3 regions of the Lysinibacillus sp. GW821-FHT14F06 genome follow, and region 2 is predicted to be linked to each of the others. Evidence: riboswitches for the same ligand, from Rfam matches in the RefSeq annotation. Region 2 holds a riboswitch; each other region holds the start of a gene.
What was found. A riboswitch is a leader RNA that binds a small molecule or an ion and turns the genes downstream of it on or off. The one in region 2 is predicted to bind S-adenosylmethionine.
Positions count from the first base shown of each region.

Region 1: it holds a riboswitch for S-adenosylmethionine, as region 2 does, so the genes downstream of both, metA (homoserine O-acetyltransferase MetA) here and AC1RNS_RS12315 (O-acetylhomoserine aminocarboxypropyltransferase/cysteine synthase family protein) in region 2, are expected to answer to the same signal.
Region 3: it holds a riboswitch for S-adenosylmethionine, as region 2 does, so the genes downstream of both, AC1RNS_RS25745 (bifunctional homocysteine S-methyltransferase/methylenetetrahydrofolate reductase) here and AC1RNS_RS12315 (O-acetylhomoserine aminocarboxypropyltransferase/cysteine synthase family protein) in region 2, are expected to answer to the same signal.

Region 1 is NZ_JBXAPF010000021.1:37,560-48,479, forward strand. It holds gene panF (sodium/pantothenate symporter) at 1-995, shown strand, start outside; gene AC1RNS_RS17580 (TSUP family transporter) at 1,042-1,812, opposite strand; gene AC1RNS_RS17585 (TrmB family transcriptional regulator) at 1,938-2,720, shown strand; gene AC1RNS_RS17590 (nucleotide excision repair endonuclease) at 2,775-3,146, opposite strand; SAM riboswitch class I at 3,340-3,450, shown strand; gene metA (homoserine O-acetyltransferase MetA) at 3,567-4,502, shown strand; gene AC1RNS_RS17600 (bifunctional cytochrome P450/NADPH--P450 reductase) at 4,902-8,072, shown strand; gene AC1RNS_RS17605 (TetR/AcrR family transcriptional regulator) at 8,229-8,783, shown strand; gene AC1RNS_RS17610 (GerAB/ArcD/ProY family transporter) at 8,826-10,142, opposite strand; gene AC1RNS_RS17615 (hypothetical protein) at 10,160-10,393, opposite strand; gene AC1RNS_RS17620 (Ger(x)C family spore germination protein) at 10,398-10,920, opposite strand, start outside.
Region 2 is NZ_JBXAPF010000011.1:122,633-133,552, reverse strand. It holds gene AC1RNS_RS12350 (lysoplasmalogenase) at 1-61, opposite strand, end outside; gene AC1RNS_RS12345 (hypothetical protein) at 228-1,907, shown strand; gene AC1RNS_RS12340 (hypothetical protein) at 1,963-2,388, opposite strand; gene chrR (class II chromate reductase ChrR) at 2,602-3,333, opposite strand; gene scpC (succinyl-CoA:acetate CoA-transferase ScpC) at 3,615-5,138, shown strand; gene AC1RNS_RS12325 (DASS family sodium-coupled anion symporter) at 5,572-7,053, opposite strand; gene AC1RNS_RS12320 (glycerol-3-phosphate acyltransferase) at 7,250-7,882, opposite strand; SAM riboswitch class I at 8,039-8,152, shown strand; gene AC1RNS_RS12315 (O-acetylhomoserine aminocarboxypropyltransferase/cysteine synthase family protein) at 8,271-9,572, shown strand; gene AC1RNS_RS12310 (hypothetical protein) at 9,954-10,340, shown strand; gene AC1RNS_RS12305 (hypothetical protein) at 10,337-10,606, opposite strand.
Region 3 is NZ_JBXAPF010000055.1:3,923-14,842, reverse strand. It holds gene metH (methionine synthase) at 1-1,470, opposite strand, end outside; gene AC1RNS_RS25745 (bifunctional homocysteine S-methyltransferase/methylenetetrahydrofolate reductase) at 1,463-3,310, opposite strand; SAM riboswitch class I at 3,397-3,495, opposite strand; gene AC1RNS_RS25740 (protoporphyrinogen oxidase) at 3,621-5,009, opposite strand; partial or broken gene AC1RNS_RS25735 (methyl-accepting chemotaxis protein) at 5,327-5,812, opposite strand; partial or broken gene AC1RNS_RS25730 (protoglobin domain-containing protein) at 6,095-6,532, opposite strand; gene AC1RNS_RS25725 (SEL1-like repeat protein) at 7,130-8,416, opposite strand; gene AC1RNS_RS25720 (YdcF family protein) at 8,485-9,501, opposite strand; gene AC1RNS_RS25715 (hypothetical protein) at 9,679-10,146, shown strand; gene AC1RNS_RS25710 (DUF2653 family protein) at 10,134-10,421, shown strand; gene AC1RNS_RS25705 (ion channel) at 10,606-10,920, opposite strand, start outside.

The DNA.
Region 1 (10,920 bases), on a different contig from region 2:
TTGAATCATTAACAGGCTTAAACTACACAGCAGCACTCTTTATTTTTGCTATTTCTGTATTAGTGTATGTCATTATCGGTGGTTTTCGTGCTGTTGCATTAACAGATACTGTGCAGGGCTCTATTATGGTCATTGGAACGATAATATTATTAATTGGGACAATTATCGCAGGTGGAGGCATCGATCAAATTATGGCATCCCTTGTCGCGGAAAACCCGAATTTTGTCTCTCCATTTGGAGCAGAGGGAGAGTTAACACCATTATATGTTTCTACATTTTGGATTTTGATTGGGGTTGGCGTTGTGGGGCTTCCACAAATCGCAGTTCGTGCTATGAGCTATAAGGATTCTAAGAGCATGCATTTAGCGATTATCATTGGTACTATTGCCATAGGAACAATCATGTTTGGGATGCATTTAATTGGTGTCTTAGCTCGTCCAGTTTTACCAGGAATTGAGATTGGGGATAAGGTAATGCCGCTACTGACATTAAAGGTTTTACCGCCATTTTTAGCAGGTGTAGTCTTAGCCGCACCAATGGCCGCCACAATGTCAACAGTCAACGCATTATTGATGCTTGTAAGCTCTACTGTAGTGAAGGATATTTATCTAAATTATATAAAACCAACAGCTAATGATACAGAAATTAAGCGGGCTAGCTTTATTGTCACGACTGTTATAGGTTTAGCCGTTATCGTTTTTGCTGTGAATCCACCAGATTTATTAGTGTGGCTGAATTTATTTGCCTTTGGTGGACTTGAGGCAGTCTTTATTTGGACCGTTGTATTAGGGCTATATTGGAAGAAGGCTAATAAGTACGGTGCTATTGCGTCAATGTTTTCAGGCATGATCTTGTATATTGTTATTGATCGTTTTTACCCGTCCATCTTCGGAATGCATACCGTGACTATCCCGATTGTCGCTTCTTTATTTATCTTTGTAATTGTAAGTTTATTAACAAGCCATAAATTTAAGGAAGATAAGTTATTTATTTAACTAGAAAAATGCCGTGAAATTTCGTTCACGGCATTTTTCATGTCTATTAATGAGCAAAGTAATCATATGCATTTTTTGTTAATAATGTTATGGTCACAATAATAAACAAAACACGCACAAAACCGCTACCTTTTTTAATGGCTACACGTGAACCTACCATTGCACCAGCAATTTGAGCGATGCCCATTATGAAACCATAGGCAAAATGAACATGTCCTAAGTAGACGAACATTAAAAGACCCGCAAAATTACTTGCTAAATTTAAAAACTTTGCATTTCCTGCAGCCTTTAAAAAATCAAAGCCAACAAGTAAAAAGCTAAAGATTAAGAATGATCCAGTACCTGGACCAAGAAACCCATCATAAAACCCAATACTAAATAGCAAAAACATAAATAAAGCCAAGTGTAAAGGAGATAATGTTTTAACAGCAGATACAGAGCCCCAATCCTTTTTAAAAATCGTATAAACTGCTACTCCTGCTAGCATTATGAGCATGATTGGTTTGAGTAGCGAGGGATTGATTAAATGTACAGTCCATGCGCCAAATAACGATCCAACAAAGGCTAGTGGAAAGTATTTTATGACAGAACGAATGTCTAACTGTCCTGAACGATAAAAGGAAATCGTAGAGGTTAAAGAACCCATAGTACCCGCTAACTTATTGGTTGCAACGGCTGCTGCAGGATTTAAACCCGCAAACAAAAGAGCAGGTAATGAGATTAAGCCACCACCACCAACCACAGAGTCTACAAAGGCTGCGAGAAACCCAAACGCAATCAATAAAATTACTACATTTACATCTACTTCAAAAAGCATGTTGACACCTCATTAGATAGTTACTACTGAAATAGTAACTAATTTTTATTTCGCTGTAAAGACTATTTTTTTCATTAGCTTCTATTCATCAAATTATTCTATAATAAAGGAAATGGAGGGATTGGATGGATGAATTACTCGCCCAATTAAAAGAGCTAGGATTTACAGAATATGAAGCAAAGGCCTATACGGCACTTGTCCAAAAGAGCCATATTAGTGCTTATCAGGTCAGCAAAAACTCTGGTATTCCTCGAGCAAGAGTTTATGACATACTGGATGTGCTCGTTGAAAAAGGATTAGTGCTGAAAGAGGAGGCTGCTGATCAAACAACTTATTCTTCCATTCCTGTTGCTATGTTTTTACAGCAAATTCAACAGCGCTGGCAATCGAATTTTACGTCAATTAGTGACCAATTAGAAAAATTAGAAACTAAGGAGCAGGAAGCGGAGCCTAAAGTGTTAATGTTAAAAGGGAAGGAGACAATTATTAATTACTGTCAGTCATTATTAAAGAAAGCGGAGAAAAAGGTACTTCTTTCTATGTGGGAAGAGATGTATGAAGCATTGAGAGAGGATATTTTATTGGTGGCTGAACAAGTTCCTGTTCACGGTATTACACTATATGTGCATGAACCTGTGTCATCCATCGATATGCATCGAATGACATATTATACGAAAAAATCTTCTACACCGCACTGGTTTATCTTGTCTATAGATGGTCAAGAGATGATTTATGGACATTCTCCTTCAAATCTTGAAACCGCTTTTATTACGAATGATCCGGTTCACATTTGTTTATTAGAAGATTATATATGGCATGATGTCCTTATTAATCGTCTATTAAGACGAGATGATCATGAGCTTGAGGAATGGATTACTAAAGAACGTAAAGCATTTTTTGTAGAGTAGAAAATAAAGAATCTGCTTGCCTTTGTAATACTTAAGAGGCAAGCAGATTCTTTTTTAATAAAATACTTTATCAACATTATATTTAGAGCGGAAAACATTAATGGCATACGTTTCGTAAATTTCACGTTCCATTGGATCCTCTATTTCATAAACTTCAATTTTGAAAATTTCTTGACGATGATTTTTCATAGGCGATACATTGTCTTCAAAATGCTTTTTTATACGCTGACGAATTTTACGCGCTTTACCGACAAATAAAAGCTCATTTTTCTCATTGTAAAATAAGAAAATGCCACCTTTGTCTCGTGTGATTTTATGGAAGTCAATAAAACCATGGTATGGTGTAATTGGTACATCACCAGGCTTTAAATCTTGCTCACGCTGGCGAATCACTAAATCTGGTTTAGGAAATTCAATTTTAATCAAGCTATTCACGTTCCTCTCTGTTACTAAAGGTATATGGTAACATAATTACAGCATGTTTACCATAAAATTTCATATGTTATTATGATGATTAGTGTTCATCAAAATTTAGCTAAACATGCATAGTAATGACAAAATATTCTATGTTTTATTGATATTCTTAATAGTTCATGTTACAATTCATTTTAATTAAATAATCTTATCAAGAGAAGCTGAGGGATTTGGCCCGATGACGCTTCAGCAACCTCTAACAAATGTTAGAAAGGTGCTAATTCCAGCAAAGGTTTGTTCCTTTGAGAGATAAGAGTGAACGTGGTAAATCCCTTCTCATTCTATCTCGCATGGAATGAGGGGGATTTTTTAATTTCATAAAAAGTGTCATTGTAAACATTAAGAGTGAATTAAAAGAGAGGGGAATGCAAGATGCCAATTAATATTCCAAAAAACTTACCAGCTGGAGAACATTTACGAGAGGAAAAAATCTTCGTGATGGAAGAGGATCGTGCGAAAACACAACAAATTCGTCCATTAAATATATTGATTTTCAACTTAATGCCTGAAAAAGAGAAAACAGAGCTTCAGTTACTGCGCTTACTAGGGAATACGCCACTGCAAGTCAATATTACATTTTTAAATACAGCAACACATGAATCAAAAAATGTTAGTAAATCACATTTACAGTTATTTTACACGACATTCCAACAAATTCGTCATCGCCGCTTTGATGGAATGATTATTACAGGTGCTCCTGTTGAGAAAATGGCTTTTGAAGAAGTGAATTACTGGCAGGAAATCTCACAAATTATGGATTGGTCTAAGAAAAATGTGACATCGATTCTACATATATGTTGGGGGGCACAGGCTGCCTTATATCATCATTATGGGATCGGGAAGGTTGAACTTCCAGCAAAATGCTCTGGTGTTTACTCGCATGTTATTACAGATTTAACAGTGGACTTAGTGCGAGGTTTTAGTGATTTATTTACTGCACCACATTCTCGTTATACATCTGTTTCTATAGATGAAGTACGCAATCATCCTGATTTACGTTTACTATCCTATTCAGAGGATGCAGGTGTATTTATTGTGCAGTCCAAGGATAATAAAAACATTATGATTACAGGTCATCTTGAATATGATGCGACAACTTTAGCAGATGAATATAGCCGAGATGTTTCAAAAGGGTTAGACATTGCTGTGCCAGTGAACTATTTCCCAAATGACGACCCAGCACAAGAGCCGATTAATACATGGCGTGCCCATACCCATTTGTTATTCTCAAACTGGCTGAATTACTATGTTTATCAAGAAACACCATATGAATGGGATTTCGTTGATGAAATTGAATATCATATTTAAATCAATTATGCCTCGACATAATTGAGTCCGGAATCGGCTTTGTGCTTACACAAAGAACTCCTTTCCGATTCCGTGACATCCGCCGGAGGCTTTAACTTCTTTTAGCGGTTGTTTGGACACCCGTTGAAAAGTAGCTTAAATTCGCATTCATCTCACCACCTTTAGAGGCGGGAGACTTCTGCTGAAAGAAGTTAAATTTAAACCCGCAAAAAGCCCAATGTCTCCACTTATTAGTGAGAGAGGTTGGGCTTTTAGCTATTTCACTTATTGTTCACAAATACTGCCATTCTTCCCTTTGATAATTTCTAAAAAGTTGAATCTACTTCATATGTGGTATATTATTTTATCAAATGATAGATTTAACTATCATTTTAAATTTACTGAAAGAAGGGATTCATGATGATAAGTGTAGAGGATGTTCCAAAACCAAAAACATTTGGTCCACTTGGCCATTTGCCTTTAATCGATAAAGAGCAGCCAACATTATCACTTTGTAAGCTTGCAGAAGAGTATGGGCCGATATATCGATTAGAAATACCAGGTTATACTAGCCTGGTAATATCTGGTCATGATTTGGTAGCTGATGTTTGTGATGTTTCTCGTTTTGATAAGCAGATATATAGTGAGTTAGAAAATGTTCGTGCTTTTGGTGGTGATGGCCTGTTTACAAGCAGAACAACTGAGCCGAACTGGCAAAAGGCACATAATATCCTACTTCCCACGTTTAGTAAACAGGCTATGAAGGATTATCATTCTATGATGACGGATATTGCTACACAGCTGATACAAAAATGGGAACGCTTAAATCCGATGGAGGAAATTGAAGTCCCGGAAGATATGACACGATTAACACTAGACACAATTGGTTTATGTGGCTTTAATTATCGCTTTAATAGCTTTTATAGAGAAACACATAGCCCCTTTATTATGAGTATGGTTCGTGCTTTAAATGAAGCTATGCTAAAAAGTTCCCGATTAAAGATACAAAATCTGATGATGGTTGGCACTAGGCGTCAATTTAACGAAGATATCGAAATAATGTTTACATTAGTAGATAAAATTATTGAGGAGCGAAAGGCAAGAGGTGCACAGGAGGAAATTGATTTATTAGGCCGCATGTTAAATGTAAAAGATCCAGACACAGGAGAAACACTAAGCGATGAAAATATTCGCTATCAAATCATTACATTTTTGATAGCTGGGCATGAAACAACAAGCGGATTGCTATCCTTTGCCCTCTATTTTTTAATCAAACATCCTGAAGTATTAGAGAAGGCTTATGCAGAAGTTGATCAGATCTTGACTGAAGAAACACCAACATATGAACAAATAGGACAGCTAAAGTACATTCGTCTAATTTTAAATGAATCATTACGATTATGGCCGACAGCACCTGGCTTTGAGCTTTATGCAAAAAAGGATACTGTCATTGGCGACAAGTACTTGATTAAAAAAGGTGACAATATAAGTGTCCTTCTGCCACAGCTTCATCGTGATAAAAATGCATGGGGTGAAAATGCGGAACAATTTTATCCAGAGCGCTTTGAAGATCCTCAGAATGTTCCTACACATGCCTTTAAACCGTTTGGAAATGGTCAGCGTGCCTGTATCGGCATGCAATTTGCCCTTCATGAAGCAACATTGGTATTAGGAATGATTCTACAGCGTTTTGAATTAATCGATTATGACAATTATCAATTAAAAATACAACAAACTCTAACGATAAAGCCAGGTGATTTTAAAATTCGAGTAAAGCAGCGTAATCGAGTAATTAACCAAAAAACAACAGTAGCACCTCAGCAACAAGAAAAAATGCATACTTTACCAAAACCAAATGTAGAGAATGCAAAAATGTCTTTGCTAGTCCTTTATGGTTCTGATTTGGGGTCGGCAGAAAGAATTGCCAAACAATTAGCAGACGAGTCTATTTTGTATGGTATTCGTTGTGAGGTAGCTGCACTAGATGAGTATGCTGGAAAATTACCTAAAGAGGGCGCAGTATTTATTGTTTGCTCTTCTTATAATGGTCATCCCCCAAGAAATGCTCGAAAGTTTCTCTCATGGCTAGAGAATAGTAATGCGAATAGCTTACAAGGAGTTAACTATGCTGTATTCGGCTGCGGAGATCGAAATTGGCATTATACGTATCAAAAAGTACCTCGAACAATAGATGAACAGCTTGCCATAAAAGGAGCTACAAGAATTTTACTACATGGGGAAGCTGACGCAAGTGCAGATTTTGAAAAGCAATTTGAGCATTGGCGAGAGCAGCTGTGGCAGACTATGAAAGAGACATTTGATTTAACTATAGATGACGATATTTTGCAGGAACAAACTAAATTGTCTATTCAAGTCGTAAAAGGCTTAGCAACGGTACCACTTGCTTTAAAACATGGTGCTAGTTATGCCTCAATTATAAAAAATGAAGAGCTCCACTTAGCCAATAGTGAACGGAGTACACGTCATATTGAAATTGCATTGCCAAAGGGGCTTAGCTATCAAGAGGGCGATCATCTTGGCGTGATACCAAAGAATAGCAGCAAGCTCATCCATCGAGTTCTTCGTCGATTTAAATTGAATGCCAATGATCAGCTACTCATTTCGTCTAATGGAAATGGGTCGCATCTTTCTACAGATTATCCGGTTAGCTTATACGAGGTACTTGCTACTAGTGTTGAATTACAGGAGACAGCTAGTCGTTTACAAATACGAGAGCTAGCTGCATATACAGAGTGTCCACCGCATAAACGTGAATTAGAGCAATTATTACAGGAAGATATTTATAGGGAGCAGGTATTAAAAAAACGATTATCTATGCTAGAGCTCCTTGAAATATATGAAGCTAGTGAATTACCGTTTGAAAAATTTATTGCTTTACTACCGGCATTAAAGGCTAGATATTACTCCATATCCAGTTCACCAATGGTAAATCCTGAACGCTTAAGCATTACAGTAGGTGTCTTGCAGGAACCAGCCTGGAGTGGGCGAGGGGACTATCATGGGGTGGCGTCAAATTATTTGGCACAGTGTCAACCAGGTGAATCGCTAGGTATGTTTTTACGTTCAGCTGATTCAAGATTCCAGCTACCAGAGGATGCAGCTACATCGATCATAATGGTTGGACCAGGAACCGGTATAGCACCATTTAGAGGCTTTTTACAGGCTCGTGCTGCGATGAAACAGCAAGGAATTGTACTTGGGCAAGCACATCTTTTCTTCGGCTGTAGAAATGATGCTGATTTTATTTATCGTGAGGAGCTTGAGCAGTTTGAAAAGGATGGGATTGTGACACTTCATAAGGCATTTTCCCGTAAAGATGGAATACAGAAAGCTTATGTGCAGCAAATAATGGAGCCTTATTCCTCAAATATTATCGAAATGTTAAATAATAATGGACGATTATATGTTTGTGGAGATGGTAATCACATGGCACCGGCTGTAGAAGCTATGCTGCAGCAAGCCTATCAATTTGAAAAAAGGGTAGAGGAGATTGAGGCAAAAAACTGGTTAGAGCAGCATCAGTATAGAGGAAACTATGTGAAGGATGTCTGGGTGCAGAATGGGCAATGACTTTCTTTGTAGTGCAAAATGTTATATTTCTTTGTAAGAAAAGCCTTCCTGATAGGCAAGTAGGTTGAATTCCAGTGTTCTGTATTCTACAATTGTATCAATTGGTAGTAAACACTATCTAGTATTCACCTTATTTTTGGAAAGAAGTGAAGCATGATGAAAAATGCAAAAGAGGCTAGGCTTCTTGCTATATTAGATGCAGCTACAGAGCTCCTCGTCGAAAAACCGACAGCCTCCTTAACTGACATCGCTAACTATGCTGGTATTGGTATCGCAACTTTACATCGTTATATTGAAAGCAGGGAACAATTGATGTTGCAATTAGGCTTTAGAGCTGTTCAGGTTGTCAATGATACCATGAACGAAATACCAGTGGATGAAGAAAAGCTGGAATCCTATATCCCAAAGCTTATTGAGGCTTTAATTCCGTTAGGAGATAAAATTTATTTTCTCGCACATGAATGCTCAGTAAATTACAGTTCAGAATTATTGGCTGCTGAAGATCAGCTGAAGGAGCCTATTAGACAGACGATTATCCAATTACAGAACCAAGGTTATTTACGTCAGGATATGAGTAGTGAATGGATGCTTAATGTCTTATATTCACTCCTATTTACTATGTGGCAGCAAGTACAGGAGGGAAATATTGCCAAAAACTCAGCTGCATTGTTAATTGTTGAAACGTTATTCAACGGCATAAAAGCGAAATAAATGATAAAATGATGACCTAACAGTTAATAAGGTCATCATTTTTTAATTTTCATTTTTATCTTGATCAGATTTTACATCATCTTCATTTTTAGTCTGTGACTTACTATCATTTTGGCTTTCTAGTTCAAGTTTATTTTCATTTTGTTCCTCATTTTTAGAATCGCTTTGGTTATCACTCTCTGAAGCATTATTACTTTTATTCTCACTATCGTTCTGTGCGTGATTCTTGCTCGTTGTTTGAACTTCATTGCTATTTTCACCTTGTGAATGCCCATCTATTTTGCGGAACATCGCAACGATTAGTAAGGTTAACGGCAAAATAACTGTGAATATAGCCGAGAATATGGGCCAAATTTCATTGTTGTAGACATTAGAATGAACGATATTAGGATGAACAATTTGAGAAAGACCAATCATTAATAAACCAAGTGGAAAAATAAGTGGACGATGATCCTGTATCTTACATATCTGTGCTATACCAATGACTGCAGCGTAAAAATACATAAATGTTCGAATATAAATAGATATTATCCACATGCCTGCCATAATAATTTCAATACGCTGTAAAAAATTACCGATAGAAATTCTTTGTGCCAATGCGTAGCTAGGGAAGGTACGAGAGGCGGTATTAGAGGGACCTAGCACAAGGACACATAAGGTAATTATGATAATTAAGACAATACCACCAATAATTGTTCCAATGTAAAATCCCTTTTGTGCTGACTTTTGGACATTAACAGCAGATGGGAAAAGCATTAACAGTACAACTAGTGGGAAAGAAAAAATACTCATAAATCGAATAATACTATATACAAAGGATTTTTTGGATGTTTCCAAGATTGGCTGTACATTATCAAAGCTAATCTGAGGTGCTATACAAATTGCAAAGACGATAAAAATCAAGATAAAAAAAGGGAAAAGAATCTCTGCAGAACGAGCAAATACCTCAATGCCGAGAAAAGCAGCATACACAATGATGATACTAAACAGCAATGCAAATGCCATAGTTGGGGTTTCTGGCATCACTTCTGTTTTCATGAAAATACCAATAAAATATAATAGTTCACCTGAGGAAAGAAAGGTAAGAATTATAAAGCCGACCGCTGTAAATTTCCCAAAAATGCGCCCTAGTATTTTTTCATTTGCCTCAATGAATGTAAGGTTAGGTGTACGTTTTCCTAAAGAAATATATAGCTTTACTAAGAGAAAGCTTATTGCGACTCCGATGATTGCTGCAATCCAAGCATCTTGCTTTGCGGCACTTGCAATAGTGGCTGGAATAATTAATATGGCTGTTCCAATGGAAAAAAGAAGGGTGATGATCATAAATTGTCTTGAACTAATAATTTCTTTTTCCATTATGAGCAACCCCTTTTTTATTTTGTAAGTGAAACAATTAGATCTCTAATAGGTGAAAAAATAAAAGTGATCAAGTCAAGTGGACTTGGAATCTGAAGCTTTAAAACGACACCAATATTTAATGCAGTAGCAAGTAATAAAATAATTGAAAAAATAACAATCGTCTTCGTTTCTTTTTGTTTTTTTAATTTTGGGATAAAAGCAAAGGCAATTATGGACGAAATAACAAGGATAAATAGCGTCATCACCATGGTCTCACTCCTCCTTTTTGGATTTGTGCAATAATGAATTTTGCATCGTTCCTAATCCCTGTGTATTAACATGTACTTCAACGTTAATAGGAAGCTCAGGGAAAATTGTCTCCCAGTCATTTTTTATTTTTTTCCACTGTTTAGCATCTGATCGATGGAGTACTTCGCTAAAACCGAAAACATCTACTTGATAATTTTGCTGAACGGTTCTGATTGTATTTTCAACATGTTGTTTAATCATTTTCTCCGTTTTTTTATTTATATATTTAATGGATTTATTGTTAGAAAGCTTCATATCACACTCAACTTCTCCAACATTTTGCTCTACGTCAATATGCACATTTATATGAGGGGAGCCCTTTTTAAAATTACCTTTTATTTTGGTGGTTGATTTGGTAATTTCGGTGGATAGAGTACCTCCATTTGTGCAAGCAATAATTTCAATGGTGCTATCTATTTTGTCATTAATATAGCTAAGTCCTCTACTTTCATTTTCTGTTAAAAGTCCGATATATTTATCTTTTTTA
Region 2 (10,920 bases):
TATAATAAAAACCAAACACAACGATGACAGAAATTAAAAATTTTTTAAACAAATATTTCATCTCCTTTTCATTGAAATTCTTTATCTATGTTAAAATTTCCTTTATGAAGTCTTCTAATTTGATAAAAATCATTAATCAAGAAAGATTGATCCTCATGTAATGTATGAAACTTTTTACGAATGCAGTCGTAAATAAGTAGACAGTTAGCTAAGAAAGGGTGAGCAAAATGACCAAGCTATTAATAGCTTCAGCAGTCATTGCACTAATTGCGAGTATATTATTAACACCGCTTATAACGAAGAAGCGAGAAGATGGAAAATCTAAAAAGGTAATTGGATACTTTTTTATAGGTGTCTTTGTACTAGGATTTCTAGCTACTGGCATCACAGTATATGTCACAAAAATGGATGTAAACTGGCTTGCATTTTGGCCAGCTGTTATTCTATTAACATTAGGCGGGGCGTTCCTTGCAAGTGGTATTGAAAGAAAAATAAAAGGTGTGTTATTTTTAGCAAGTTTAGGGGTTGCCATATATGTATTATCAGCTCCTTTATGGAATGCCAACAACAAATTTACATCAGCAGAAATGAAGGAAGAGGTCGAGATAAAGCCGTTTGATGAAACACAAACACCAGCTAGTGTACCTCCTAAATTTGCACGTAATAAGATGAAAAAAGCGTTTGGTCAAGTACCGAATACGAGCTATTATGAATTAGGGCGCTTACAAATTCAAAAAGTAAATGGTGAGTATGTGTATATTGCACCCGTTGAATTTTCAGGCTTTTTTAAATGGATGAACGGTGGCTCTACACCAGGTTATTTTATGATGAGTGCGACAGATTCAGCAGATAATCCAAAATTCGTGGAGCAAGCAATGAAGTATGTTCCTTCAGCTTACTTGAATTCTAATTTAGAGCGTCATATTCGCTTACAGCATCCTTTCCTTATTTTCTATGGAGATGTACAACTTGAAGTAGATGATGAAGGTAAGCCGTATTACATTCGTTCCTATGGTGAATTTGTTTCAGCACGTAATGGCTTTGATGTAAAAGGGATTGTATTAGTGGATGCGTTAACAGGAAAATCCGAAGTTGTGAAGTTGGAGGATGTTCCAGAATTTATTGATGGCGCGGTTTCACCTGAGACTGTAAGCTTACAAAACAGCTACTTTGGTAATTATGTTCATGGATTTTGGAACAGTAAATTTGGGAAAAAGGATGTAAAACTTCCTTCAGATGAGGGAACAGAATCGAATGTCAGCCCAATTTTTGATGAAAAAGGCGATATGTATTATTTCACAGATTTTACGAGTCCTAAAGAGGGTGTCGATTCGATGCTCGGTTATTCTTTAACAAATGCACGTACAGGTCAAGCGACTTACTATACTGGAAATTTGGATTCATCTTATATGGATTCACAAGGGAATTTGCAAATTATTGAGAAGAAATTTATTGAGAAGAAATGGTCTGGTGAAATGCCTGTATTATATAACTTTTACGGGGAAGCTAGTTGGTTAACTGCGGTGCTTGATTCAAATGGTTTTTTACAAAACTATTTCATTGTTTCAGCAGCAAATCCTGAAATTTCGGTTTTTGCAACAACCCCTAAAGAGGCACTAAAACTGTATAAAACAGCCTTGAGCCGAGGAGGAAATACGGTTGATGGCAGTTCGAATGCAACTGAAAAAAATGCTAGTGGGAAAGTATTACGCGTATATAAAGAGCGTCTAGGCGACTTTACCGTTGTATCATTTTTATTAAGTAATGGGGAAAATTACTTAGTGAGTGCAGAAACGGAACCACTTTCAATTTATTTACAAGAAGGCGATGAAGTCATTCTTACTTACGGGGATACAGGTGAGCAGTTCCTCCCTGTACGTACTCTTATAATTAAAGGTCTACAATAGAAAATATGCTAAAAAAAGACGATCTAGTTGCAAATAAATTGCGCAGATCGTCTTTTTATGTTGTTTGGGATTGAATATAGTAAAGCATCTTTTCTTGATGATTAATAAAAAGTGTTTTTGCATGCTCGTTTAAGTCGAAAATTTCCTGAATATATTCATGAAGTATCTTCTGTTCATATTCAAAAGAGCAGGGATCTTCATTTTCTAATACATATGACAACAAAAGTGTATGTAATACTAATACTTCTAAGTTTTGTGTATTGGTAATAAATTTCAAATTGAAGATAGTTGTATGGGAAACGAATTCATTTACATAATCGATAGCACTCTGATAAACGGTCATATCTATATGAGGCTCCAGCCTCTTTCTTAATAACATACATTTATTATTTAAGTCTTGAATTTTTAAAAACAAACCTCTAACACTTCGCTTATGTTGTTGTTCTAAAGTACGAGCAAGATGTTTATTGACATGGGACATTTGAACAGAACTCCTTTCCACATAAAGTCATCATCTATAAATATGAATGGAATTGTTGGAAAAGGAAAGAGTCTTTTCGTTTAATTTGTACCTTAATTTAACATAATAATAGAGACGAATATACTAATTGCAATATGACGAGCTATTCTACATATAAAAAAGTGGAGTTAGTATCATACGATAGTAACCCCACCTATAAAATCTGAATTGAAACTATTTCCAATTGAAACCTTTTTTAGCTAAGAATTCATTAATATGTGGACGGCGTTGTTCCATTAAAAAATCAGCCATTTGTTTTGTCCAGTTGTCAATTTTTCTATTGGAAGAACGACTATTATAATAGGCTTCCATTGTTTCATTGTAACTTGGTAAAAGCTCCTCGTACTGTTGTGCATTGTATTCATTTTCATGTAGGATTGCAGCAACTGGTAGCCGAGGTTTTACTTCATTACGGCGAGCGGGAACCCCAATCGTTAAGCCAAAGAGTGGGAAAACATGGTCAGGTAAATCCAATAATTCGCTAATTTCCGCAGGTTTGTTACGAACACCGCCAATATAGCAAATACCGTATCCCATTGACTCTGCAGCAATAACAAAGTTTTGAGCAAATAATGATACATCTGCAACCCCAACAAGCACGTTTTCGGCTGTATCTGCTACAATTTCTACGCCTTCTAGTTTACCAGCTATTTGTAGACGTTTAAAATCTACACAAAAGACAAATGCAGCACCAGAGGTTTCGTATTGACGAGGGTTACCAGAGAGCAAGCCTAGTTGTTCCTTTTTTTCCTCATCTGTTACCAAAATAACACTATAAGCTTGTACAAAATGAGAGGTAGCAGCCATTTGCGCAGTAGCAATTAACTCCTCGATAATTTCCTTCGAAATTGGATTACCATCATAAATTCGAACCGAAGAGTGGTTACGCAATAAATCTTTAACCATTTAATATTCTCCTTTTTCCCTTATATATATGAAGAGCATATCACGCTTTTTCTACAAAATCGAATGTATTAGACGCTTAAACTATTTTTAAATAATTAATAAATGTATAAAATTTCTCGAAAAATATAATATTTTCTCGTATGTAGATTAAATATTCTAAATAGTATAAAATTGTGTATGCGACGGTTTATTTGGTATAACTTCTAATATTCGGAATTACGCAACGGGATACCTACCAAGTAATTCAGTTGAACAAAAAAAGTGGGATGGAGGAATAAGGAATGGAAGAAAAGTTAGCGAAAAAGCTTCGTAATGAACAGCTGAGAAGCAAGGTTGTCACAGCAGAAGAAGCAGCATCTTGGATTAAGGATGGTATGGTACTTGGGATGAGTGGATTTACACGTGCTGGTGATGTTAAAGTAGTGCCGCTTGCACTTGTTGAAAAAGCTAAAAAAGAGAGCTTTCAGGTAGATGTATATACAGGTGCATCACTAGGTCCTGAAGTTGACCAGTACTTAGCCGAGGCTGGCGTTATTCGTAAACGTGGACCTTTCCAGGCAGATGCGGGAATTCGAAATAAAATCAACAGTGGTGATATTACATTTGTCGATGCGCATCTGTCACACAATGCAGAATTAGTACGACAGAGCATTATAGGTCCTATTGATTTTGCGATTATTGAAGCGGCTGCTATTACAGAAGATGGCTTACTAATTCCTACAACTTCAGTTGGTAATTCTCCGATTTTTGTACAAGAGGCCAATCAAGTAATTATTGAGCTGAATGTGGCTCAGCTTGATGCATTAGAGGGAGTGCATGATATCTTTGTTCCAGGACCACAAGGAAAACGTGACCCAATTCTATTACAAAAGGCTTCAGATAGACTTGGCACAACAGGTATTCCGCTAGATTTAGAGAAAGTAAAGGGTATTGTGATTTCTGATATTTTAGATGCGCCATCAACAATTGTTCCGGCTGATGAAGAAACAGATATTATGGCCAATCATTTATTAAGCTTCCTACGTGATGAAATTAAAGTGGGACGTTTAACAACGAGTTTACGACCAATTCAGTCAGGAGTAGGGTCCGTAGCAAATGCTGTATTATTAGGCTTCAAAGAGTCTGAGTTTGAAAATTTAGAGGTCTACTCAGAAGTGCTGCAGGATGCAGTATTCGAATTAATTGATGCTGGTAAAGTAAGTTTTGCATCTGCTACTTCTATTACCCTGTCAGAGGAAGTTGGAAACCGGGTTTATGGTAATTTTGATAAATATGCAGATAAATTAGTATTACGCCCACAGGAAATTTCGAATCAGCCAGAAATTATTCGCCGACTCGGGTTGATTTCTGTAAATACAGCGCTGGAAGTTGATATTTACGGAAATGTGAATTCAACGCATGTTTCTGGCACAAAAATGATGAATGGTATTGGTGGTTCTGGAGACTTTGCACGTAACGCACGATTGGGTATTTTCGTCACAAAGTCTTACGCAAAAGGTGGTAATATCTCAAGTATTGTTCCAATGGTATCACATGTGGATCATACAGAGCACGATGTAGACGTAATCGTGACAGAGCAGGGGGTAGCGGACTTGCGAGGACTGGCTCCGAAAGAAAGAGTTGCGTTAATTATCGATAATTGTGCACATCCTGAGTATCGTGAGCAATTATGGAAGTATTTTAACGATGCTAATGAAGCAACAGGTGGACATCATACGCCGCACGACTTAGAGAAAGCGCTTTCATGGCATATTAATTATGCAAAAAGCGGCACTATGAAGGACGCAGCATTATCAAAAAAATAATAGAATAGTATAACAAAAGTCTTGAAGGATAGCTAATTTATCCTTCAAGACTTTCGTGTTAATAATAGTATCCAAAAGAAAAGCTCGGGTTGCTCAGGGAACTGATTGTATTGCTCAAAGAAAAGCTCAGATCACCCGAAGAACTGATCGGTTTGACCAAAGAAAGCTCGGGTCACCCGAAAAACTGGTCGGGTTGCTCAAAGAAAAGCTCGGGTCACCCGAAGGACTGATCGGGTTACTCAAAGAAAAGCTCGGGTCACCCGAAGAACTGATCGGGTTGCTCAAAGAAAAGCTCGGGTCACCCATAGAACTGATCGGGTTGCTCAAAGAAAAGCTCGGGTCACCCGTAGAACTGATCGAGTTGCCCAAAGAAAAGCTCAGGCTTCCCAAAGACTTGCCCAGATACTCATTAAAGAGTACTTAATGACTCTATTTACAATAATCCAATCCATTTCCAGTAAGTCATGGAGAACAGAAGCACTAGGATGAAACCAATAATGGTTAATGGAATACCAGATTTCAAGAAATCCTTTGTTGTAAAAGCACCTGTACCATAAGCAAGCATATTTTGTGGTGCGCTTATCGGTAACAGGAATCCAAAGCTAATTACAAATTGCTGCACGATGACGAAACCGACCTGATCAACATTAGTAGTTAATGTGGAGGCCAAAACGATAAACACAGGTACAAGCGCAGATGCTAAGCTTGTCGCACTGGCAAAACCTAAGTGAATAAGAATATTAAATAGTGTAACCAATGCGATTGTTGCTAGTATCGGCATAGTATCTAGACCAAGTGAACCAAACACCTTGTCAGATAACCATGATGCACCTTTCGTATTCAATAAAACTGTGCCTAGCATAATACCTACCGCAAAGACGATAATTGTCCCCCAAGGAATATGAGGCTCAACTTCCTTCCAAGTATAAACACCAATTTTGGGCATTAATAGAATAGCGATGGCAATAATTGTGACTGTTGTTGTGTCGAATGGGTGTAGCTTGCCCTCAGTTGCCCAGAAAAATAGTAAAATCATTGACGTAATGATTAAACGAATTTCTGGAGCTTTTAATGGGCCTAGTTCTGCAAGCTGCTTTTTGATTACCTCTTTACCGCCTTCTATGTTATTAGTTTCAGGCTTAATCAGAGAAATCATAATGAAAAATAAAGCTATAGACATGATAATCGAGAAGGGGGCTGCGTAGAGTAACCAGGTACCCCAAGAAATATCCACATTAAATTGTTCTTGAATAAAATTTAAAGCGACCATATTTTGAGCGGCTGCTGTCTTAATCCCAATATTCCAAATGGAGACGGCCTGTACTGAGGTAATGACAAGTAAGGCAGCGAGTCGGCTATCACGAGGCAAACCAAATGCAGCGACCATTCCAAGTAGTATTGGGACCACTGCTCCGGCACGAGCTGTAGCAGAAGGAACAAAAAATGCGAGTGCTATAGATACTAAAATGGCCCCAAAAACGATTGCTTTTGTTTTAGTCCCTACAAGCGAAAGTATCCATAGGGCAAGTCGTTTATGTAAGTTGGTAATTTGCATCGCTGCTGCTAAAAATAGAGCTGCGGCTACTAGGGCGACTGCAGAATTACTAAATCCACTTAAAGCTAGTTTTAAGGCACCTGCTGTTCCTAATTCTGTTGTTGGATCGTCTATTGACGGAGCAAGTCCTAGTAAAACAGTTACGAGTGCGATAATCATGGCAGAGCTGACAGGATATGAAACTGCTTCCGTTACCCAAAGGATGACTGCGAAAGCTAAGATGGCTAAAGCCCGTTGACCCGCAACAGGTAAATCGCCGCTATTAGGTAAAAAAATAATGATGATTAATGAAGCAAAGGCTAAACCAATCCAAAGTGGCTTCAAATTACGTTTTGCTGCTTCTTGTTGAAGTGTAGACATATTTTCTCATCCTTTCTACAATAAATATGACGATTATTGTCTATAACATCGGTCAGTAAAATGTTTTATTAAGAAAATAATTTGTCTATTTACTGGAGAAAAAATTAATATGTGAAATACTCTTTTTTTACAGCATTAATAGTAAATAAAGAGAAAATATATGGTCATAGAAAAGACAAAAACATCCAAAAAATTATTATTTCTTTTTCTTAAAAGCTGAAGTTACTTTAGGCTCTGTTCCTTTGACTAATCGTTTAATATTTTCTATATGCAAAATGATAGCTATTCCAAAAAGTAGCAAAGCAATGATCGTTGGACCTATCCCAGGAATCCATAAAAAAGTTGCTGTACAAAAAACAAGATAAAACTCTAAAACGCCAACGATTAAATAGTTTGTTGCAAAAGATAAAATGACAAATAAAATAAGTGCAAATAAACCAATTTTCCAATCAACAGCAAGCAAGATTCCTATGATGGAGGCTGTACCTTTACCGCCATTAAAGCCCATATGAAATGGAAAATTATGACCTAGAATGACACCTGCTGCTATGAGATAGATGAAGAGCCAAACCTGTACCTCTGTGTAATGTGTTGCATCTGCTAGATAGAAATGTGCGCCGATAATCGCTAATACACCTTTACCAATATCGATAATCGCTACTAATACCCCATATTTCCATCCTAGGGAAAGGGTTGCATTGGATGCACCTGCATTCCCATGACCAGTCTTTTTTAAATCTACACCGGATAAAAACTGAGCCACTTTAGAGCCATGAAGACAGCCGATAAAATAACCAACAATAATAAATAGAATGATGGTTTTGATCATGAAAATCCTCCTTTCTAAATAAATATTAAAATAGTGTATGCGTTCATATTACGTAAAGAAGCAGACTGAAGTTTCGGAAAAAATAAAATTTTAGTATTGACAGAAAAAAAGTCTATGTTTATACTGTGTAACAACGATGGAAATTGAATCTCAATACTCTTATCAAGAGCGGCGGAGGGATAGGCCCTATGATGCCCGGCAACCAGTAAGTGACATACTTGCTAAGGTGCTAATTCCTACAGATTCTTACTTGGATCTGGCAGATAAGGGGAGGAAAACTTGCAACCGCAACCCTCTTCTTAGCTGAAGGGGGTTTTTGTTTTTCTACTGAAAAAATCCTCCTCATCTCCGGTACCATCGTAAAAAAATAACCACTTGGAGGTATATAATGACAAATTTTAAACCAGAAACATTGCTGTTACATGGTGGCCAAGAGCCAGACCCAGTAACAGGATCTCGTACCGTACCCGTATATCGCTCAACAGCTTTTGTGTTTAAAGACACTGCCCATGCGCAACGTCTTTTTGCCTTAGAGGAAGCTGGTAATATTTACACGCGTATTACGAACCCAACTGTAGATGTATTTGAAAAGCGTGTCGCTTTATTAGAAGGCGGTACTGCAGCAGTAGCACTTTCATCTGGTGCAGCAGCAATAGCATTTTCAATATTAAATCTTGCAGGTGCAGGGGATGAAATTGTTGCAGCTAGCTCTTTATATGGTGGTACTTATAACTTATTTGCTAACACACTACCAAACTATGGTATTAAAACAATTTTTGTAGATGAAACAAATCCTGAGAACTTCAAAGCAGCAATCACTGATAAAACAAAAGCAGTATTCGCTGAAATTTACGGTAACCCAAGTTTAAAAGTACTGGACATTGAAGCAGTGGCTAATATTGCACATGAAAGCGGCTTACCATTAATTATTGATAGTACATTTGCTTCACCATATGGCTCTACACCAATTGACTTCGGTGCCGATATCGTTGTTCACTCCGCAACAAAATGGATTGGTGGACATGGAACAACTTTAGGTGGCGTTGTCGTTGATGCAGGGAAATTTGATTGGACTCGTGGTCGTTTCCCAGGATTCACTGAGCCAGATGCTTCCTATCATGGTATCAGATATGGTATAGACACAGCAGCAGCTGCATTTGCTACAAAACTGCGTGTACAATTACTACGTGACTTCGGACCAACATTAAGTGCTGATGCAGCATTTAATTTATTACAAGGTTTAGAAACGCTTCATTTGCGTATCCCTAAACATAACGAAAATGCTTTAGCAGTAGCTGAATATTTACGAAACCACCCATCTGTGGAATATGTAAATTATAATGGCTTAGAAGATTTTCCTACACATGATTTAGCTAAAAAATATTTAAGAAATGGCTTCGGTTCTGTGCTTACATTTGGCATTAAAGGTGGACGTGAAGCAGGGCGTAAATTAATCGATAGTGTGAAATTATTCTCCCACGTAGCTAATGTAGGGGATGCTAAATCATTAATAATTCATCCAGCTTCTACTACACATCAGCAACTATCAGCAGAAGAGCTAATTCAAACTGGCGTAACCGAGTCGCTCATTCGCTTATCAATCGGTTTAGAGGCAGTAGAGGATATTATTGCAGATTTAGAACAAGCTATTGAGCAAGTAACAGCTTCACAACAAAAGGTTGAAGCATAAAATATCGGCTAATGTTGTGGCGTTTACGTATTTTCTCATTCGATAAGCCTCATTTGGTAATGCGTAAAACGTTGCTACATCAAGCACTTATCTCATTTGATAAATTATCTGAAATTTTTTATAAATAATACCTAGTAATTTTATAAGTATTATTGACTTAGATAAAACCATGTTGTATACTAGGAAATAAGTTAAGCGTTCGAAAGGCTACCAACCTAGAACCAATTTCCAGCACTGACTTTTTGATCGGTTAGGTGCTCCAAATGATACTATGATTCCATTCGTTTTCATAAGTGCTCCCCCACTTTTGAAATATATATGAGTAGCTGCCAAGCCAGCAGCTACTCTCACTAAAAAACTGATGATAAAGGAGTGTTTTAAATGGGAAATGTTTATAGTGCACAAAACATTGCATCTTATCTTATTTACGAACTAAATGAAGGTCATGTGTTTGTGAACAACATGTCCATTCAAAACATACTGGCATCAGTTGAAAGTAAGTGGCAACAAACTTTTGGACATTCTGCTTTTGAGGAAAATGTTTATGCAAAAGAGGAAGGCTATACAGTAAAAGAAGTTTTTGAGGCATATGAAGAATATGGAATGAGTCATATTCATCTACCTGCGACAGAGTTTTATTTAAAATACGGTACATTTCAACTAGTTGAACGTACGTATGCTATACCAAATTTTACACAAGATGAAATAGGACTTGTTCAGCAAGCTATTAAACAATCTCGTTATCAGTTGTTAATAAAAGCTAGTTAATTCTCCCTCATATATTTGAGCTCATTCTCTGCTGCTACAGGGAATGAGCTTTTTAATTGAACAGAAAAAGGGAGTAAGCTATTTTTGTAAATAATTTTATGGCTATCTATCAAAAGAACAATTTTTATAGATGTTGTAACATACATATATAATAGAAGAAAGACAATCCTTTTATCAATTTCGCCTTGGCGTAATTGTTGCTGTCGCTTCGCTTTCGCACAGATAAACAATGCGTCAGGATTTTGAATTGTGCCTGCACAATTCATTCCTTCTAAAAATCCGTGACATTCGCCGGAGGCTTTATCTTCATTCAGTAAGTGTTTGGAAACCCACTGAAAAGGAACCTAAACCGCATTCATCTCACCATCTGTAGAGGTAGTAGTCTCCTACTGAATGAAGATAAAAAATCGTCAATATTTGTTCATAGATTATAGAACATCTTAAAAAACGTATAATAAAGGGAATGAAACCGATTTCTTTTGCACGTCTAGGGAAAACAAATGTCCGTCCTAGAAAGATTTTTCTTGTGCAATGTATGTATTTGCGTTACAATTTTCTTTAAGTTAAATTTTGAATTATT
Region 3 (10,920 bases), on a different contig from region 2:
TCCCCATTTTTCTGTTAACAAGTTATAGGAACGTTCAGCAATTTCTAGCTTGCGCTGTCGATCAACCGCCATGCCTTGCTCATCTATCGTTCCAACAACCAAGGAGGCACCATATTTTTTCACAAGAGGTAACACAGCATCAAAGCGCTCTTCCCCATCCTCTAAATTGATAGAGTTGATAATAGCTTTCCCTTGCGAAAATTTAAGTGCTTCTTCGATAACTTTTTCATCAGTTGAGTCAATAACAAGAGGTACCTTTACTTTTTTCACAACCTCCTGCATAAAGCCTCGAATATCGGCTAGTTCATCGCGATCAGGATTCGCTAAACAAATATCAATAACATGGGCACCATTCTTGACTTGTGCACGAGCAATTTCTGCGGCTTCCTCAAATTTCCCATCAATAATTAGATTTTTAAACTTACGAGAACCAATTACATTTGTACGTTCTCCAATAAATAATGGACGCATAGAATCGTCATACACTAATGGCTCGATACCTGACACTACATGACCATGTGTTGTCTCTGGTAATTGGCGTGGTGTTTCCTCTTTTAGTACCTCACGAATGGCAGCAATATGTGCTGGTGTTGTTCCACAGCAGCCTCCTACAATGTTCAACCATCCCTTTTCAGCAAAGCCTTTTAGCTTTTGTGACAGTGACTCTGGTGATTCATGGTAGCAGCCCTCCTCGTCCGGTAAGCCTGCATTTGGGTAACAGCTTATATACCCCGTTGAAAGCTCTGCTAATGAACGAATATGATCCGTCATAAATTCTGGACCTGTCGCACAGTTCAAACCTACAGATAGTGGTTTAATATGCTCGATAGAAATGTAGAATGCATCAATGGATTGTCCTGCAAGTGTCGTTCCCATCGGTTCAATTGTTCCTGATATCATCACAGGCAGCTCTTTGCCAGTCACTTCAAATGCGCGAGATACTCCTAAAGTACCTGCCTTAACATTGAGCATATCCTGGCTGGTTTCTAGCAATAATACATCTGCTCCAGCTTCAATTAATGCCTTTGCCTGTACATAGAAGTTTTCTTCTAGTTCATCAAAGGTAATTCCACCTGTCACTGATAAGGTTTTTGTAGTAGGCCCCATCGCTCCTGCTACAAAACGCGGCCAATCAGAGGTAGAAAAATCATCCACTGCCTTACGTGCTATTTCTACAGCACGCTTATTGATTTCCTCTGCCTTCGCCCCCAGATCATATTCATTTAATACAAGAGGAGTGCCTCCAAATGTATTTGTACAAATAATATCTGCCCCAGCCTCTAAATATTTTCTATGAACCTTTTCAAGCACATCCGGTCTAGTTAGTACAAGATTTTCATTACAGCCATCATATTCCTCGCCACCGAAATCCTCAGCTGATAAGTTTTCATTCTGTAGCATTGTCCCCATTGCGCCATCAAGAATTAAAATTCGTTTCTCTAGTTGCTCTTCAATCAAATGCTTAGCCATTTATACTTACCCCTTTTTTTTGTTCATCCAATTGCTCAATAAATTTCATTAGTTCTAGTGTCATATCATAGCGTAGGAATGGTGTAATAAGATAAATACCATTGAAATATTGTGCAGCTACCTCTACTAATTCCTTAGCAATTGCAATTCCCTCAAGCGTTGCGCGCTCCTTATCCTCGCCACAAGCCTTCATACGTGCTAAGGCTTCTTCAGATAATTTAATGCCTGGTACTTCATGATGTAAGAACTCCGCACTTTTATAGCTCGTTACTGGCATAATCCCTATATAGATTGGTGCTTCTAAATGCTTTGTTGCCTCATAAATTTCTATAATTTTTTCCTTTGTATAGACAGGTTGTGAAATAAAATAATCTGCTCCATGCTCAATTTTCTTTTCTAATCGAGATACAGCTCGGTCTAATACACGTACATTCGGATTGAACGCAGCGGCTACAGAGAAATTCGCCTTTTGACGCAGCGGCTTCCCTGAAAATGATACACCTTCATTTAACTGTTTGATTAATTGGATCAGCTCCATTGATGATACGTCATAAACACTTGTTGCCCCTGGGAAATCGCCAACCTTTGTTGGATCTCCAGTCACCGCTAATATATCATGAATCCCTAGTGCATTTAAGCCCATTAAATGGGATTGCAGGCCAATTAAATTACGATCTCGGCATGTAATATGTGTTAACGGACGTACCCCATGTGTTTCTTTCAACAATGCGCCCATTGCCACATTACTTATTCTTGGAGACGCGAGCGAATTATCTGCCATCATAACCACATCTGCGCCTGCTTCATATAATTTTTTAGCACCTTTAATAAAGCCATCGATTTCTAAATGTCTCGGTGTATCCAACTCAACAATAACCGAGCGTTGACGTTTTACTTTTAAATGCAGAGGCTCAAATCTTGATGGTTCTGCCTCACGTACAATCTCTACTTTTTCAGGCTTCGCTAATTTTTCTTCTACCGGAGATAATTCCTCTAAGTATTTTTTCGCTGCAGCAATATGCTTTGGCGTCGTACCACAGCACCCTCCTATTAAACGTACACCTTGATCTCGAAGTGCTACGGCTGCTCGACCAAAATAGTCTGTCTCAGACTCATAAACAACCCGACCATCTTCTAAGTCTAGAAGAGATGCATTTGGATATGCTGACATAAATGCCTTTTCAGGAAGTTCTACACCTTCAAATGCTTGAATCGTATGGAATGGACCTAAACGACAGTTAACACCTACGATATCAGCGCCAAGTGCCTCAAGCTCATGTAGAGCGTAATTTAAACTCTTTCCATTTTGCAATACTCCCGGTTCATGCATTGAAACTTGCGCAATTATTGGCAACTTGGTTTTTGCTCGAAGCATCTTTAATGTTGCTGTTAATTCTTCAAAATCATAATAGGTTTCGAGTAAAAGTCCATCTGGATTCCCAGCAAGTAAGACAGTTGCTTGCTCTTCCACGGTCGATAAAATTTCTTCTAACGTTGCATCGCTTTTTCGGATGCCTCGAATTCCTCCAATAGTTCCTAAAACAAATTGGCCACCATCTGCAGCAGCTCGCTTTGCAATCGTAATAGCAGCTTCATTAAACTGTTGAACACGCGATTCTAATCCATAGCGTGCTAATTTTATGGCATTCGCTCCATAAGTATTTGTTTGAATAATATCGGCTCCAGCCGCGATGTACTCTCTATGAATCTTTTCAATTAATTCTGGTCTTTGAACATTCATTTCCTCATGACAGTACTCCAAGCCATAACCGTATAATACCGTACCAATTGCACCATCTGCTGTCAGAACATGCGTTTTTAACTTTTCAAGCAATCCCATAAAACTAGCCCCTCTTCCTATTTTTCTATAATAAAAAAGCCTTCTTTAACACAAAGAAGGCTTTTACGTTTCGTAATTGTTGTTCCTTCTCATCTTTGACCATAGGGTCTTCTGGATTTAGCACCTGACAAAAGTTGGTTGCTGAAGCATCATAGGGCCAGTCCCTCAGCTTCTCTTGATAAGAATTTAGTATGAATTTTTTAAATAATTAAAAGAATCATATCGTTAACAAACGTTTGAGTCAAGACTATTTCACGTAACAAAGGATATTTCAAACGAAAAATATAATTTTTTGTCTTATATTCTGCAATTAAGAGAGTTTTTCAGCAATATTCTCCCCAATTTTTTTACCGTTTTGAATACAAGCACCTATACCTACACCAAAATAAGAGCAGCCCGCAATGGATAAATTCGGATAATTTGTTTCGAGCTCTTGTAATAAACCCTGTAATGCCTCACGATGCGCTAAATCATACTTTGGCATTTGATCAATCCATCTACTCACATTTACGACATTTGGTTTTTCTTCAATCCCCAAGCTTTTTCTTACATCCTCTAGGGCAACAACTGTTAATTCTTCATCTGTCATCGTAAGTAATTTCTCATACACAGGGTTAATGCTTTTATAGAAGATTCGAACGAGTAATTGCTCATTTGCTGAAGTATGCTTCCACTTGCGGCTTGTCCATGTCGCTGCATTACAGATTACATCCGAATTATGTGACACAATAAAGCCTGTTCCATCAGCTGGCAATCTATTATCAGGTATATCAAATCCTAAATAAATTGTAATGGCTGAGGCAGTATTGAACTGTTCAAAATAACGGTTCAATGTTTCATCCGTTAATAGGCTCTGTACAGCTTCATTAGGTAATGCTAAAACAACATGATCTGCATCAATGATCGTATCATTTGCCAAAGTAACTCGGTAGTGATTTTCCTGCTTGTTGACACTAGTAGTGGTAATTCCCTTTAAAATTTCTACATCAGTTAACATTTCTTCAAGACGATCAATTAAAGACGATAAACCATTTTTAAACGAAATAAACTTTTTATTAGCAGCTTTTACAAATTGTTCTCGATTTGCATCAAAACCTTTAATGATACTTCCATACTCATTTTTATAATCAATTAAATAAGGTAAAGTGGAAGCAATCGATAGTTGATGTAAATCTCCTGAATACACTCCTGCAAGTACTGGCGCTATTTGGTTTTGGACAAGCTCCTCTCCTAAATAATACGTTAAAAATTCTCCAATAGAGCTGTCCTTTGTAAAGCCCACATTTGGCATTGTCAAATCCCTTAACGCTACTTTTTTACCTTCTTCGGATACAAGTGTACTTTCTTCCAGAGAGTGTAAGCTCATTGGAATACCGAACGTCGAATCTGCCGGAATGGCATGGAGCTCATTATTTGTGTATATATAGGAAATCCCAGTTTCGTTATATACCAAATCCTTCTCAAAATTAAGCTCTTCAACAAGCTCCATAACACCTTTATGACGAGCTACAATCGAATCTGCCCCTGTTTCCATAATGAATCCCTGTTCGTAATCAGAGTGTAACTTACCCCCTAGATATGTATTTTTTTCAACAAGCACAAGCTTTACATCTAAATTTTTCTCCTTCACTTGACGCTGCAAATAATGCATCGTACATAAACCCGTAATACCGCCGCCTAATACAACCACTGTTTCCATATTAACCGCCCCTAATTTTTGTTGTCTTCCTTTAGTATAAACTCTTTTTATTGAAAATTACGCTAAACCCTTTACAAATTTAGCAAAAATGGAGCTATCCAGTGGTTAGGATAGCTCCATTTCTATGACTAAAGTATGTATCTTTCCATGATGAAACGAAAAAATACTTTTAACTTACAATCTCGGACATCTGCTTGTTACATTACACAACCTATATATTACCTCACGAACCATTAAATTACACATATTGATGCTTGTTATAGTGTTTACAGGCTGTAGATTTTCGTTTGCCCCAATAAAAATATCCTTGCCGTGAATTAATTTAAGTGTTGGGCAACATTTGCTAATTTCTCGGCTGAATTTGTTACTTCTTCAAAGGCAACTCCCAGCTCATTAAGAATCTCTGCTATTGTTAATACTTCTTTTTCCATACTATCATTCTGTTCTTTTGCTTCTGTCATTGATTCTAATATCTTCGTAAATTGCCCTTCTGTTTGAACCATATTTTCCTTGCCAGATATGACCTCTTCTTGAATATTATTAAGAGAGTGTGTTAACTTATCTGTCCGTTCATTTGTTTTTTGTAACAACATGGCTACTGATGTTACAGAATCTTTTGTTTGAATTGATAGTTTTCGAACCTCATCTGCAACTATATTAAAGCCTTTACCCGCTTCTCCAGCACGGGCTGCTTCTATAGCTGCGTTTAAAGCTAACAAATTGGTCTGGTTGGCAATAGTGGTAACAACACTCATAATTGATTCCATTTCTTTTGACATACCAGTCAACTGTTCAATATTCTCAGTTATATCCTTCAGCAACTCAATAATATTACACATATTTTGTGATTGACTCTTTATTCGTTCTCGCCCCTCTAATGCCTGCTTCTCAGCCATCGCCGACACTAAAAGTGAGTTTTTGGCAAACTGTTTAATTTCATCGGATTGCTTGCTTATTCGATGAAATGAGATATTTGTTTCATGGGATATTGAAGCAAGACTTTCTGTAGACGCTACGATTTCCTTCTCCACTGCTTCCTTTTTCCGTTCCATATTCTCTTTGTGCTGCTCAACAGTATTTTCAAAGGCTTCTAATACTAATTGCTGCTCAAAGTTTGAAATTTTAGAGATGGCCCGTATTGTATTAAATTGATCTTTAGGATGATGAATGTACTCTTCCACTAAGCCAACGAATGATAATGACAAATCTTGGAAAGCGCAAATATACCATTGTGTTCTTAAACCAATATGAACATGTACTTTGGCAATATTAGTACGTCTCTGATAAAATTCATCATCAATTATGCCATTAAACATTTCAATTATATGGCGCCCCAGCGTGACTTTTAATTTTTCTACAGAACTGTGATTATTAATAATACTTACTAAACCATGCTCCGTTCCTATCATTCTATAAAATCTATCTACTATGTTATTAATATTGTCTACAACAAATGGCTGAAAGGCTTTTAAATATTGTAAATCCTGTTTTGTTAAATTTAGCATCTCTATTTGCTTGACCATTGACTCGCAATTAGAAACATCCATTTTTACAACATATTGCTGAAGGTCTATCATTGCTGTCTTTCTCTGTTTTTGAAAAATCACACATTTTCCCTCTTTCACGTGTACTTTTGCAAAGCTGAGAAATTCCAATTCCGTTTACAAAAATATATATTACAAAATGTAAGAAAATAGGTTTATAAGTACCTTAGATTAATTTCTCTTTAGTTGCTAAAAAGCATTTTGCCGTAGCATGATCTGCTCTTTTCAAAATCACTCATATACCTTATACATTTTATAAATAGCTGTCAATTTCAAGGTATACATTTTTTACCATTAATTGTATAAAAAGTCCCTATAGCCGAACTATTGACTAAATGCAGTAAAAAAGCTACCACAATATCTTTTGGCAGCTAAATTGCATCAACTAATGTTTCTTTTGCTTATTTTTTGTTTATTTTCCCTTTGTCTTTATTATCCCTTCACTATATTAATATTTTTACCGTTAGTTTCATGTATTATTATATACCTAAATAAAACAACTAACACCATTCTTTATACTCATAAAAACGGAAGTTATAATCGAAACTAAATGACTATAAAATTTTTACGAAAAATTTACATTCCTTTTAATTCATTCAGCAAAACAGCCGCCTCTTCTATTCCTGCCTCTGCAGCCAGTCCGTACCATTTAATTGCTTCTTTCATATTTCTAGGTATACCCTCTCCATTATTATAAAGATGCCCAAGCTGTAATTTTGCCTCTGAATCTCCTTGAAGAGCAGCTTGTTTAAACCAATGAATTCCTTTCTCGATATTACGTATACCGGTTAAACCTTGACTCCAAATAAATCCTAAATCATAAAATGCATCAACATGATATTGCTCTGCAGCTCTTTCATACCAATATAATCCACGATTTACATCTCGCAGTTGACCTAGTCGCCCTTCAAAACAGATTCCTCCAAGTCTATATTGAGCTTCAACATAGCCTGCTTCGGCAGATTTTTTATAATAGAAGTATGCGTGCTCCTCATCAATATCGACGCCTAAACCTTGCTCGTAAATAATTCCAAGAGTAAACATTGCTTCTGCAACACCTTGCTTGGCAGCGAAGTCAAACCATTTCTTCGCAAGTATCATATTTTCTGATACACCTTCACCGTTAAAATACATATCTGCCAAGTTATTCGCTGCATCAGGATGACCTTGGTTTGCTGCTGCCTCATACAACGAAAAAGCTCTACAATAATTTTCCTGTACACCTATGCCTTCAAAATAAAAATTACCAAGTGCATATTGCGCATCAGCATGATCCTGCGATGCGGCTAATTCTAACCACTTTAAAGATTTTTCAGGCTGAAAACAGGAACTATCGCTAGCACTATAGTATTCCCCAAGCTGGAATTGTGCTTCTACATCTTGTTCTTCTATTGCTTCTTTATATAAATCAATAATGACCTCATGATCTAAATCTTCTTCATCAAATGCTTCAAACTGCTCATCTTGATTGATAAAATACCATTCCAATACATCGATTACATCGTCTACAACCTCAATACAATTGGCTAATTTCTCGAGTGAGGAAATTTGCCAAATTAAAATATATATAGGGAGTGGAATCGCTTCACGCAGTAAATCATCATACTCAGCTAAAAGCGTTAAGACATTTTCCTGTATTGATTGTGTCTGCTCTGGATGAACAATTTGTAAATGGCGTTGTTGATTTTTTTTTAGAAGCCCATGCACAACTTGATACACCATTTTATGCAATGCTGTTAATGGCACTTCTTCAAATGTTAGCAATTTGATATTTTGTGCAAACCATGTACCTTGAGTTTGCGTGAGCAGCAATAAGGATTCAATTCGCTCTTTATTTCGTTCAGCTAAAAATTGTCCATACATTCGTTTCCCCCCTTGCATTATAAAAAAACCGCCTTGCCAATATTATATGGAAGACAGTTTAAAATTGATTACACATACGCTCTTAGTATTAATCCTATGAGTAATGTGATAAATAAAAAAACAGATATATGAGCCCATTTATACATCTCTAATAAACCGATAAACTCTCGAGTAAAAGCATTTGGAACATAATAAAAGGCAGTCTTTGAACCAACTCCTTGTGCATCAAGCTTTGACTTTCGGGCATATATACTGGCACGGAATACATGGAAATTATTCGTTACAAATAAAGATCGATAATTTTTACCTTGTGTATGTCTATCCATAATCGCCTTTGAAAATGCCATATTTTGTTCGGTATTTATTGATTGATCTTCCATCATTATCTTTTGAGCAGGTATTTGATGTATTTCAACAATATAGTTTTTCATGGCATAGGCTTCTGATACTTTTTCATCTGTTCCCTGGCCGCCCGAGACGATAATGTAAGGTTGCTCACCATATTTTTTATATTGCCTTACTGCCTCGTCTAAACGACTAGCTAAAAGCGGCGGTACTTTATCACCAATTAGTCCTGATCCTAGTGCAATAATATAGTTTGGTTCATAGCGAATAGGTGTAAAATGATAAATCGTTGCATATGCCATTACACTTGTGTATAAAAACATTGTATAACCAAAAATCAAAAACGCATAGAAAAAAAGTATATGCCAAATCTCATTTTCGGTATTCATAAAAATCACAAATACATACCATATCATCATGATAAAAAAACTCAATCCAAAAACTGCTACTAATAAATTACGTACTTTACGTCCTTCTTTTTCAAGCAAAACCTTGCTATTAAAAAACATCGCAATTGATAAAATAAACATAATACTTGGAAAACTACCCAGTAAAATGATGATCCCCATCTCCGAGACAATTCCCTGATTGTCTGGTAGCAATAGAGGATATTGAATAATGATTGTTCTTAAAATATATAAACCTAATAACCCCAGTACTACTGCATTGGAAAAGCGTCTTTTTTCCGTCGTATATAATAGTAGGAAAATTGCCATTAGTAGCACCATTGTTTGCATCATCGTCTCACTCCTTTCTATAGTCTTTACACCCTTTCAACTGACACTTCTTGTTCAAATTTGTGGTTATTCCTAAATTCATGACAGCGATTATTTTATTTTTTGAGAGCGTTCATGTAAAATTACTAGTATGAATTAGTTTATGACAAAATTAAAAATTATATTGGAGGAATATAAGTAATGAAAAAAATTCTTGCCGCTATTTTTGTAGCGACACTGATGTTTGCCACTGTTGGGGCAACAATGTTTATTTCTGATACACCAACTGCCGAAGCTAAATCCTATAAGTCAGGGAAAAAAGGCTTCACAAACAATAATAATAGCTCAAATATCCAAAAGTCTCAGGATAAAACTAAAGATCAAAATAATGCAACAACAAATAAAAACAATACAACATCAACAAACAAAAAAGATACTACTACAAAAAAAGGCGGCTTCTTCTCTGGTGGTCTTATGAAAGGTCTAATGCTAGGTGGTTTAGCTGGCTTATTATTTGGTAGTCTCTTTAGTGGTTTAGGTTTATTAGGCAATATTTTAGGTTTATTAATTAACGTAGCAGCAATTGCTGTTATCATTATGCTTGTTGTAAAAATTATTAATATGTTCAAAGATAAGAAGCGTAAAGAGGAAGCACAATGGCACAAATAATTAATGAACAAGATATTATAAATGCTATTTGCTTATCACAGGCATATTATAAAAATATTCGCCCAGAAGAAGTGCTTGTAGAGCTAACCTACGATGATGATACTGGCTTTGGTGCTGAAGTCGAAGTAAATGGACAGATAGAGTTATTCAATACAGCAGCAATGATCGGTGCTTTACGTGTATGGATTAAAGATGCCCTGCATGGTGATCCATTTTCAACTGGTATCGAGCTTGTATTAGATGATGAGGAAGGCATTATTGCTAGATTATCGTAAATAACTAAAAGTTAGAAGCTAGGACATAACTAAATGGTTCCTTCATAAATTCGAATAATCTCTAAATTTACAAAACACGATAAATAGAAAAACCGAACTATTCTAAAACACTTCATAAGCGTTTTATTGGATAGTTCGGTATTTTTGTTGGCTGAATTACTTTTGTCCCAACCTCATGTTCATTTTAAAAATGTCTTTTTATCTGCTTCTTTTTGTCTTCATCAATTGTAAAATCGACTACTGATCGTCCAACCATTAATAGCATGATGAACATAACCCCGGTACCAGCTATTAAATAAATCATTGTAAAAATTTTAGAAAAATCACTAGTTGGGTACAGTCCTGTTTCAACTCCTGTTGGAATTAAACTAACCACCGAAAAATACAAGGCATCAAGCCAGTACCATCCTTCTGTCCCTTTATAAAACAATGTTCCAGAAAGAATGATTAAAAAAAGTGTTGTAAACAAAGATAGAAACTGTGGACGCTTAAATGATCT